2 regions of the Micromonospora sp. CNZ295 genome follow, and region 2 is predicted to be linked to the other one. Evidence: riboswitches for the same ligand, from Rfam matches in the RefSeq annotation. Region 2 holds a riboswitch; the other holds the start of a gene.
The links. Region 2 has a riboswitch for thiamine pyrophosphate ahead of EV376_RS28830 (ECF transporter S component). Riboswitches for the same ligand answer to the same signal wherever they lie in the genome.
Positions count from the first base shown of each region.

Region 1: it holds a riboswitch for thiamine pyrophosphate, as region 2 does, so the genes downstream of both, EV376_RS01735 (thiamine phosphate synthase) here and EV376_RS28830 (ECF transporter S component) in region 2, are expected to answer to the same signal.

Region 1 is NZ_SHKZ01000001.1:383,590-387,997, reverse strand. It holds gene EV376_RS01750 (ATP-binding cassette domain-containing protein) at 1-1,087, shown strand, start outside; gene EV376_RS01745 (aldo/keto reductase) at 1,104-2,072, shown strand; TPP riboswitch at 2,502-2,610, shown strand; gene EV376_RS01735 (thiamine phosphate synthase) at 2,605-3,231, shown strand; gene thiO (glycine oxidase ThiO) at 3,225-4,352, shown strand; gene thiS (sulfur carrier protein ThiS) at 4,336-4,408, shown strand, end outside.
Region 2 is NZ_SHKZ01000001.1:6,200,628-6,205,035, reverse strand. It holds gene EV376_RS28840 (CbiQ family ECF transporter T component) at 1-42, opposite strand, end outside; gene EV376_RS28835 (ABC transporter ATP-binding protein) at 39-1,457, opposite strand; gene EV376_RS28830 (ECF transporter S component) at 1,561-2,151, opposite strand; TPP riboswitch at 2,253-2,358, opposite strand; gene EV376_RS28825 (alpha/beta fold hydrolase) at 2,489-3,310, shown strand; gene EV376_RS28820 (SIS domain-containing protein) at 3,418-4,167, shown strand; gene EV376_RS28815 (DUF6328 family protein) at 4,353-4,408, shown strand, end outside.

The DNA of each region.
Region 1 (4,408 bases), 5.8 Mb from region 2:
CAACTTCCTCGACGTGCCGGGCAAGCGCTGGCTGGAGACCCGGCTGCGGGAATCCGGCAAGTCGGTCCTCTACGTCTCGCACGACCGGGAGCTGCTGGCACACACCGCCGACCGGGTGGTCGCCGTCGAGGGCGGCAGCGCCTGGGTGCACCCGGGCGGCTTCGCGAGCTGGCACGAGGCACGGATCGCGCGGCACGCCCGCCTCGACGAGCTGCGCAAGCGGTGGGACGAGGAACACCAGAAGCTGCGCGAACTGATGCTGATGTACAAGCAGAAGGCGGCGTACAACGACGGCATGGCCTCGCGCTACCAGGCCGCGCAGACCCGGTTGCGCAAGTTCGAGGAGGCCGGGCCGCCGCCCGTACCCCCGAAGGACCAGGACATCCGGATGCGCCTGACCGGCGGGCGGACCGGGAAGCGCGCGGTGATCTGCGAACAGCTGGAGCTCGACGGCCTGACCTACCCCTTCGACCTGGAGATCTGGTACGGCGACCGGGTGGCGGTGCTCGGCGCCAACGGGACCGGCAAGTCGCATTTCCTGCGCCTGCTCGCCCGTGGCGGCACCGACCCCGACCCGGCGAACGGGCCGGTGGACGGCGCGGGAGCCCTGGCACCGGTCGCGCACGACGGGGTGGCCCGGCTCGGCGCCCGGGTCCGGCCCGGCCACTTCTCGCAGACCCACGACCGGCCGGAGCTGATGGAGCGGACCCTGGTCGACATCCTCTGGCGCGGTGACGAACACCGGGCCGGCATGGACCGGCACGCGGCCATGGCGGCGCTGTCCCGGTACGAGCTGGCCGGCCAGGGCGACCAGCGCTTCGGCACGCTCTCCGGCGGGCAGCAGGCCCGCTTCCTGGTACTGCTGCTGGAGCTGTCCGGGGCGACCCTGCTGCTGCTCGACGAGCCGACCGACAACCTCGACCTGGCCTCGGCCGAGGCGCTGGAGGCGGGGCTGGCCGCGTTCGAGGGGACGGTGGTCGCGGTGACCCACGACCGCTGGTTCACCCGCTCGTTCGACCGGTTCCTGCTGTTCCGTGGCGACAACGAGGTGGTGGAGGTGCCCGAGCCGGTCTGGGACGTCGGGTGATCCCGGCCGGCATAGGGTGGATCACGTGACTGAGATGACGTACCGCCGGTTGGGCGACTCCGGCCTCGTGGTGTCCGTGGTCGGAGTCGGCTGCAACAACTTCGGCCGCAAGCTCGACCTCGACGGCACCCGGGCGGTGGTCGACGCCGCGCTCGACGCCGGCATCAACTTCTTCGACACCGCCGACATCTACGGCGAACCGCAGGGCAGCTCCGAGGAACTGCTCGGTCAGGCGTTGCAGGGCCGCCGGGACGACGTGGTGGTCGCCACCAAGTTCGGCATGGACATGCACGGGCTGAACGGGCCGGACCACGGCGCACGGGGCGCCCGCCGGTACATCATGCGGGCGGTGGAGGCGTCGCTGCGCCGGCTCGGCACCGACCACATCGACCTGTATCAGATGCACGAGCCGGACCCGGGCACCCCGATCGACGAGACGCTCGCTGCGCTGGACAGCCTCGTGACCTCGGGCAAGGTGCGCTACCTGGGCAACTCCAACTTCGCCGGCTGGCAGATCGCCGACGCCGACTGGACCGCCGTGTCCCAGGGGCGGCCCCGGTTCATCTCCGCGCAGAACCACTACTCGCTGCTGGAGCGCGGCGTCGAGGCCGAGGTGATCCCGGCGTGCGAGCGGTACGGGCTCGGCATGCTGCCGTTCTTCCCGCTGGCCAACGGGCTGCTCACCGGAAAGTACCGGCGCGGCGAGGCACCCCCGGCCGGGAGCCGTCTCGCCGGTGGCGGCCGGTACGCGGCACGATTCGCCGCCGCCGACTGGGACACGATCGAGGCGATCGAGGCGTACGCGGCCGAGCGGGGGCTCACGATGCTCCAGGTGGCCATCGGCGGGCTCGCCGCCCAGCCGGCGGTGACCTCGGTGATCGCCGGCGCCACCACGCCCGAGCAGGTACGCGCCAACGCCGAGGCGGGCACCTGGCAGCCGACCGACGAGGACCAGGCAGCCCTGCGCGCCGTCCTCGACCGGTAGGCCACACCGCCGCCCGACGCCGACACCCGCCCGCCGCCCGCCGCCCCCTGCGCCGGCCGCCTCCGGCGTAGGCCGCCCGACGGGTGGAACGCCAGGGATGTCTCGAGCGGGTTGAGAGCGACGGCGTCGCACCAGAGCCGGTGATCGGGCGTACGCAGGGCGTCCCGGTGCACGTACCCGTCGGGGAGCAGGCGTCGCCAGGTCGGACCGCGCAGCATCGCCCGGGTGAGTAGCCCGTCCGCGATGGCGGTGCTGCCGCGGAACGGGACGAACGAGAGCCGGCGCGGTACGCGGGGCGCGGAGGGCATCCAGACAGCATGGCGTGACGGGACGGTGACGCGCTGCCCCGGCCGTCGTCATCGGACAGTGACGGGGAAAACGAGGGCCCCCCTTGGCGGATCCGGCAATCCGTCGTACGGTGACACGCGCAAGTGACCCACGGGAGCCCGGTGGACCGGGCTGAGAGGGGGGCTGTGAGCCCCCGACCGTCGAACCTGATCCGGGTAATGCCGGCGCAGGGAGGAGTGTTGCCGTGCCGTCTCTCGGGCGACTGCATCTCATCACCGACACCCGTCCCGGGCGGGAACCGCTCGCCGTGGCTCGGGCCGCCCTGCCGGTGGCCCGCGCCGAGCTGGTCGTCCAGGTCCGGGTGACCGACGACGCGACCGACCGGGAGGCGTACGACCTGGCCCGGCGGATGGTCGCGCTCTGCGCCCGGTACGAGGCGACCTGCCTGGTGAACGACCGGTTGCACGTGGCCCTGGCGGTGGGTGCCGCCGGCGGGCACGTCGGCGCCGACGACCTGCCGGTCGGGGCGGCCCGCGCGGTCCTCGGTTCCGTGGCGGTGCTGGGCGCCACCGCGCGCGATCCGGGCACCGCCGCCGAGGCGGTTGCCGCGGGGGCCAGCTACCTGGGGGTGGGGCCGTACCGGCCCACCTCGACGAAGGACGGGCTGCCGGCGGCGATCGGCGCCGACGGCGTCCGGGCGGTGGCCCGGGCGGTGGACGTCCCGGTGATCGCCATCGGGGGCGTGACGGCGCAGGACGTGCCCGCCCTGCGGGCCGCCGGCGCGTACGGGGTGGCGGTGGTCGGCGCGCTCTCCGGGGTCGCCGACCCCGCCCGCGCCACCGCTGAGCTGCTCGGGGCGCTGACGTGCTGAGCGCCGGCGGTCCGGCCGGTGGCGCCACCCGTCCCGACGTGGCGGTGGTGGGGGCGGGGCCGATCGGGTTGGCCATCGCGTGGCGGTGCGCGGCACGCGGGCTGCGCGTCGTCGTCCACGATCCGGCTCCCGGGTCGGGCGCGTCGCACGTCGCCGCCGGGATGCTCGCGCCGGTCGCCGAGGCGTACTTCGGCGAGCACCAGCTGACCCGCCTGCTCACCGAGTCGGCCGCCCGCTGGCCCGCGTTCGCCGCGGAGCTGGCCCAGGCGTCCGGCGCCGACCTCGGGTACCGGACCGAGGGCACCCTCGTGGTCGGGCTCACCGCCGACGACCTGGCCGAGGCGCGCCGGCTGTGGGCGTACCAACAGGGGCTGGGCCTGCCGGTGACGCCGCTGCGCCCCTCCGAGCTACGCGACCGCGAACCGGCGCTGGCGCCGCGCGTGCGTGGCGGCGCGCTCGCGGCTACCGACCACCAGGTGGATCCGCGGCTGCTGGTGCCCGCGCTGCGGGCCGCCGCCGAGGGAGCCGGGGCCACACTGGTGGCCGCGCCGGTCGACCGGCTGTCCGACGTGGACGCGCGCGTCACCGTGGTCGCCGCCGGCTGCGGTGCCGCCGCGCTGACCGGGCTACCGGTCCGCCCGGTGAAGGGCCAGGTGCTCCGGCTCCGCGCGCCCGGCGCCGTCGCGCCGGGCTTCCGGCACGTCATCCGGGGGTACGCGGACGGCGAACACGTCTACCTCGTCCCCCGGGACAGCGGGGAGGTCGTCGTCGGGGCGACCGTCGAGGAGCGCGCCGACACCGCGGTGTCCGCCGGCGCCGTGCTGCGGTTGCTGCGGGCCGCCGTCGACCTGGTGCCCGAGCTGGCCGAGTACGACCTGGCGGAGACGCTCGCCGGCCGGCGCCCGGGCACCCCCGACAACGCGCCGATCCTCGGTCCGCTGCCCGGCCGCCCGGACGTGCTCGCCGCGACCGGGCACCACCGGCACGGGATCGTGCTCACCCCGGTCACCGCCGACCTGATCGCGGACCTGATCGTCACCGGGACGCCGGACCCGCTGCTCGCTCCCTTCGCACCGGACCGGTTCGCACTCGAGGAGGACAGCCATGGAACTGACCGTTAACGGTGCCGGGCGCAGCCTGGCCAGCGGCTCGACCGTCGCCGACCTGGTCCGCGCGG
Region 2 (4,408 bases):
GAGCGGGGCGTCCGGCCGGGCGACGGGTTCGAGACCGATCACGGCGCGCGCTCCAGCCGTACCCGCCGGTCGGCGAGCGCGGCGACGAACTCCGCGTCGTGGGTCACCGTCACCAGCCCGTGCCCCGCGTCACGCAGCTCGGCGAACAGGTCCACCAGCTCCAGCCAGGTCCGCCGGTCCTGGCCGAACGTGGGCTCGTCGCAGACGAGCAGGCGGGGCGCGGTGGCCAGGGCGGTCGCGACGCTCAGCCGCCGCGCCTCGCCACCGGACAGGGTGTACGGGTTGGCGCCGGCGAGCGCCGCCAGCCGTAGCCGGTCCAGCAGTGCGTCGACCGTGCCGCGGACCTCGGGCTCGGGCCGACCGACGCGGCGTGGGCCCAGCGCCAGCTCGTCGAAGACCGTGTTCGTGAGGAACTGGTGCTCGGGGTCCTGGAAGACCGAGCCGATCCTGCCGGCCAGCGCCGGGGCGCGCCAGCGGTGCGGGGGAGTGCGGGTGTCGCCACCGGCCAGCTCGGCGGTCGCGGCCACCCGGCCCGTTCCGGGGGTGAGCAGCCCGCCCAGCAGCAGGGCCAGGGTGGACTTGCCGGCGCCGTTGGGTCCGAGGACGGCGAGCGCCTCGCCGGCGCGTACCGTCAGGTCGACCGCGCCCAGCCGGGGCGGCAGGCCGAGCCCTTCGGCGCTGAGCAGCGCGTCGCCGGCCGGGGCGGTGGCCCGCCGGGGCGGCACCGGACGCCCGGGCACCCAGACCCCGTCGGCGGCGAGCGCCTCGCCCTGGGCGGCGAAGACCGCCTCCGGCGTGCCGTCGGCCCGGACGCCGCCGCCGGGCGCCAGCACGACCACCCGGTCGACCAGGGGCAGCGCCTCGGTCACCCGGTGCTCGACGAGGATCAGGGTGGTGTCGGCGTCCAGCGCCCGGGCGATCGCGTCCCGGACCAGCGTCGCCCCGGCCGGGTCGAGGTTCGCGGTGGGCTCGTCGAGCAGCAGCAGGCCCGGCCACAGGGCGAGCACCCCGGCGAGGGCGAGGCGCTGCTGCTCGCCGCCGGAGAGGGCGGCGGTGGGGCGGTCCCGGTGGTACGGGAAGCCGACCCGGCCCAGGGCCTCGTCCACCCGGGGCCAGATGTCCTCGGCGGGCACCCCGCGGTTCTCCAGCCCGAAGGCGACGTCGTCGCCGGAGCGGGCCATCACCAGTTGGGTCTCCGGGTCCTGGAAGACCAGCCCGACCCGCTCCCGGGCCTTGCGCGGGTCGAGGCCGTCGATCTCGACGGTGCCCTCCTGCTCACCGGAGTCGTCGGGCAGCAGCCCGGCCAGCGCCGCGAGCAGCGTGCTCTTGCCGGCACCGGACGGCCCGAGCAGCAGCACCCGTTCCCCGTGCCCGATACGCAGGTCGAGGTCGCGCAGCGCCCACCGTTTCCGGCCGGCGTGCCGCCACCCGAACCCCCGCAGCCTGACCTCGCTCACCGCGCCGGCCCCCCGCCCCACCCCACCCCGTTGATCATGAAATTGTCCCCGTGACACGCCGTGCCACGGGGCGACAACTTCATGATCAACACGGGTGCGGGGGTCAGACCGTCGCGCGTTCGCGGCCGGCGGGGAAGCGGTCCAGGACGCCCGTGTCGGCCAGGGCGCGGGTCAGGTACCAGGCCCCGGCACCGGCGACCACCGTGGCGCTGACCACCGTGAGCAGCGCGTACGGGATGCGGTAGCTGGCCAGCGCGTACTCGTGGTTCCAGACGAAGAAGTCGAACAGCGCCGCGCCGAGGCCGGTCAGCGCGCCCGCCAGCACCGCCGTGGGCAGCCGGAAGGAGCGGTAGCGGAACGCGGCGAAGGCCAACTCCGCTCCGAGCCCCTGGAGCAGGCCCTGGACGATGGTGACGCCGCCCCATTCGGAGCCCAGCAGCGCGGAGACGGTCGCGGCCACCGCCTCGCAGAACAGCGCCGCGCCGGGCTTGCGGATCACCAGGCCGCCGAGGACCGCCGGGATCAGCCAGACGCCGTACATGATCGCCTGGCCCGCCGGGAAGAAGGCGAACGCCGGGTCGACGGCCCGCCAGAGCAGGCCCCAGGCCCAGAAGATGACGCCGAAGGCGACGGCGATGACGGCGGCCACGATCACGTCGACCGTGCGCCATCGGGTGGTGGTGGGTTGGGTCATCGAATCCTCCCAGTCCTTGTGCTGTGCCGCGGCGGTTGCCGCGGGTCGCCGAACCAGGAGAAGACGCACGCCGCGCCCGGTGTGCCCGGACGGCGGCGCGGCTGTGAGGTCGACCGAACTCCCTGCGCTGGCATTACCCAGATCAGGTTCGAGGGTCTGCGGGCGGTGCCCGCACTCTCAGCGCTGTGCGCTCCCCTGTCGGATGTGAAGTTGTCCCATGACGCTAACACCTTTGAAGATCACCAGGCAAAGTGATCTACGCGCAGGTCAGCGCGGGCGTCCCGGCCGGTGGACCGGGGACCGGTGGCGTCCGCCCGGGCTGGGTAGGCTGCCGATCATGCGGATCGACGCCCGGGGCCTCACGTTCGACGTACGCGCCGGTGGGCCGGAGGGCGGTCCGCCCGTGCTCCTGCTGCACGGGTTCCCGCAGCACAGCGGGGAGTGGGCCGACGTGCTGCCGGCCCTGCACGCCGCCGGCCTGCGCACCTACGCGCTCGACCAGCGCGGCTACTCGCCCGGCGCCCGCCCGGCGGCGGTCGAGGCGTACCGGCTGGGAGAGCTGGTCGCCGACGCGGTGGCGGTGCTGGACGCCCTCGGCGTCGACGCGGCACACGTGGTCGGGCACGACTGGGGAGCGGTCGTCGGCTGGGCCCTCGCGGCGGCGCACCCCGATCGGGTACGCACGCTGACCGCGGTCTCCGTGCCGCACCCCGCCGCCATGGCGCACGCCCTCGCGAACGACCCGCAGCAGAAGGCGCGCTCGGCGTACATGCTGCTGTTCCGGCAGACCGGCAAGGCGGAGACGGCGCTGCTGGCGCTGAAGGCGGCCGGGCTGCGCCGGATGCTCTCCGGGGTCGGCGACGCCGACCGGGTGGCCGCGTACGCCGAGCCGATGCGTGCCCCCGGCGCGCTCACCGCGGCCTTGAACTGGTACCGGGCGATGTCCCGCGGTGACCTGGCGGCCGTCGGGCCGGTGCCGGTGCCGACGACGTACGTCTGGAGCGACCGGGACGTCGCGATCGGCCGCACCGCCGCCGCGGCCTGCGCGGCGCACGTGACCGGCGATTACCGGTTCGTCGAGTTGACCGGCGTGAGCCACTGGATTCCCGACGCGGCGCCCGCGCCGCTGGTCGAGGCGATCCTGGCCCGCGCCGGCTGAGGGGTGCCGGCCGCGCCGGCGGTTGGAGGATGTCGCCGCGCCGGCGGTTGGAGGATGTCGCCGCGCCGGCGGCCGAGGTGAGGGAGACGGAGATGGACGGCGGAGACGTGACCCCTAGCGCCGAGGACTTCCTGGCGGTGGTGACCGCGACCATGCAGCGTGTCGCGGCGAGCCAGCGGGAGGCGGTGGGCCGGGCCGCCGACCTGATCGCCGACGCGCTGCGCGCCGACGGGGTGGTGCACGCGTTCGGCACGGGTCACTCGGAGGCGCTGGCGATGGAGATCGCCGGCCGGGCCGGCGGTCTGGTGCCGACGAACCGGATCGCGCTGCGAGATCTCGTCCTCGTCGGCGGTGAGTCGCCGGACCTGCTCGGTCCCCGCCTGGAGCGGGACCCGTCGGTCGCGCACCGGCTGTACGACCTGGCGCCGGTCCGCCCGGCGGACATCTTCGTGCTGGCCTCCAACTCCGGCGTCAACGGGGCGATGGTCGAGTTCGCCTCGCTGGTCCGGGACAGGGGGCACCGGCTGATCGCCATCACCTCGGCCGACCACTCGGGACGGATGGCCTCGCGCCACCCGTCGGGGCGCAAGCTCGCCGACTTCGCCGACGTGGTGCTCGACAACGGCGCCCCGTACGGTGACGCGACCCTGCCGCTGCCCGGCGGCGGCGCCGTGGGGGCGGTGTCGTCGATCACCGCGGCCCTGCTGGCCCAGCAGATCACGGTCGAGGTGGTGGCCCGGCTGCTCGCCGCCGGGGAGCGGCCACCGGTCTACCTGTCGGCGAACATCGCCGGCGGCGACGCGCACAACGACGAGTTCGAGGCCCGGTACGCCGGCCGCATCCGCCGCGGCGCCTGAGCTGTCAGGAAGGGGCCCTTCTCGACGCCTCCGGTAGCGGAGGGGCCTTGTTGACACGGCGGCGGCGGTCGGCCGGCGTGCCCGCCGCTTGCCGTGAGCCGGTTTCGCGGCCCGCGCGGCGGGGCATCTGCGTTCCTGCTGACGGGGTGGGCTCCGTCGGGCGTACTCGACCGGAGGTAGGGCGCGTGTCCAAGGAGACCGAGAAGCAGCGCTGGCAGCGCAACTTCGCCGACCTGCTCCA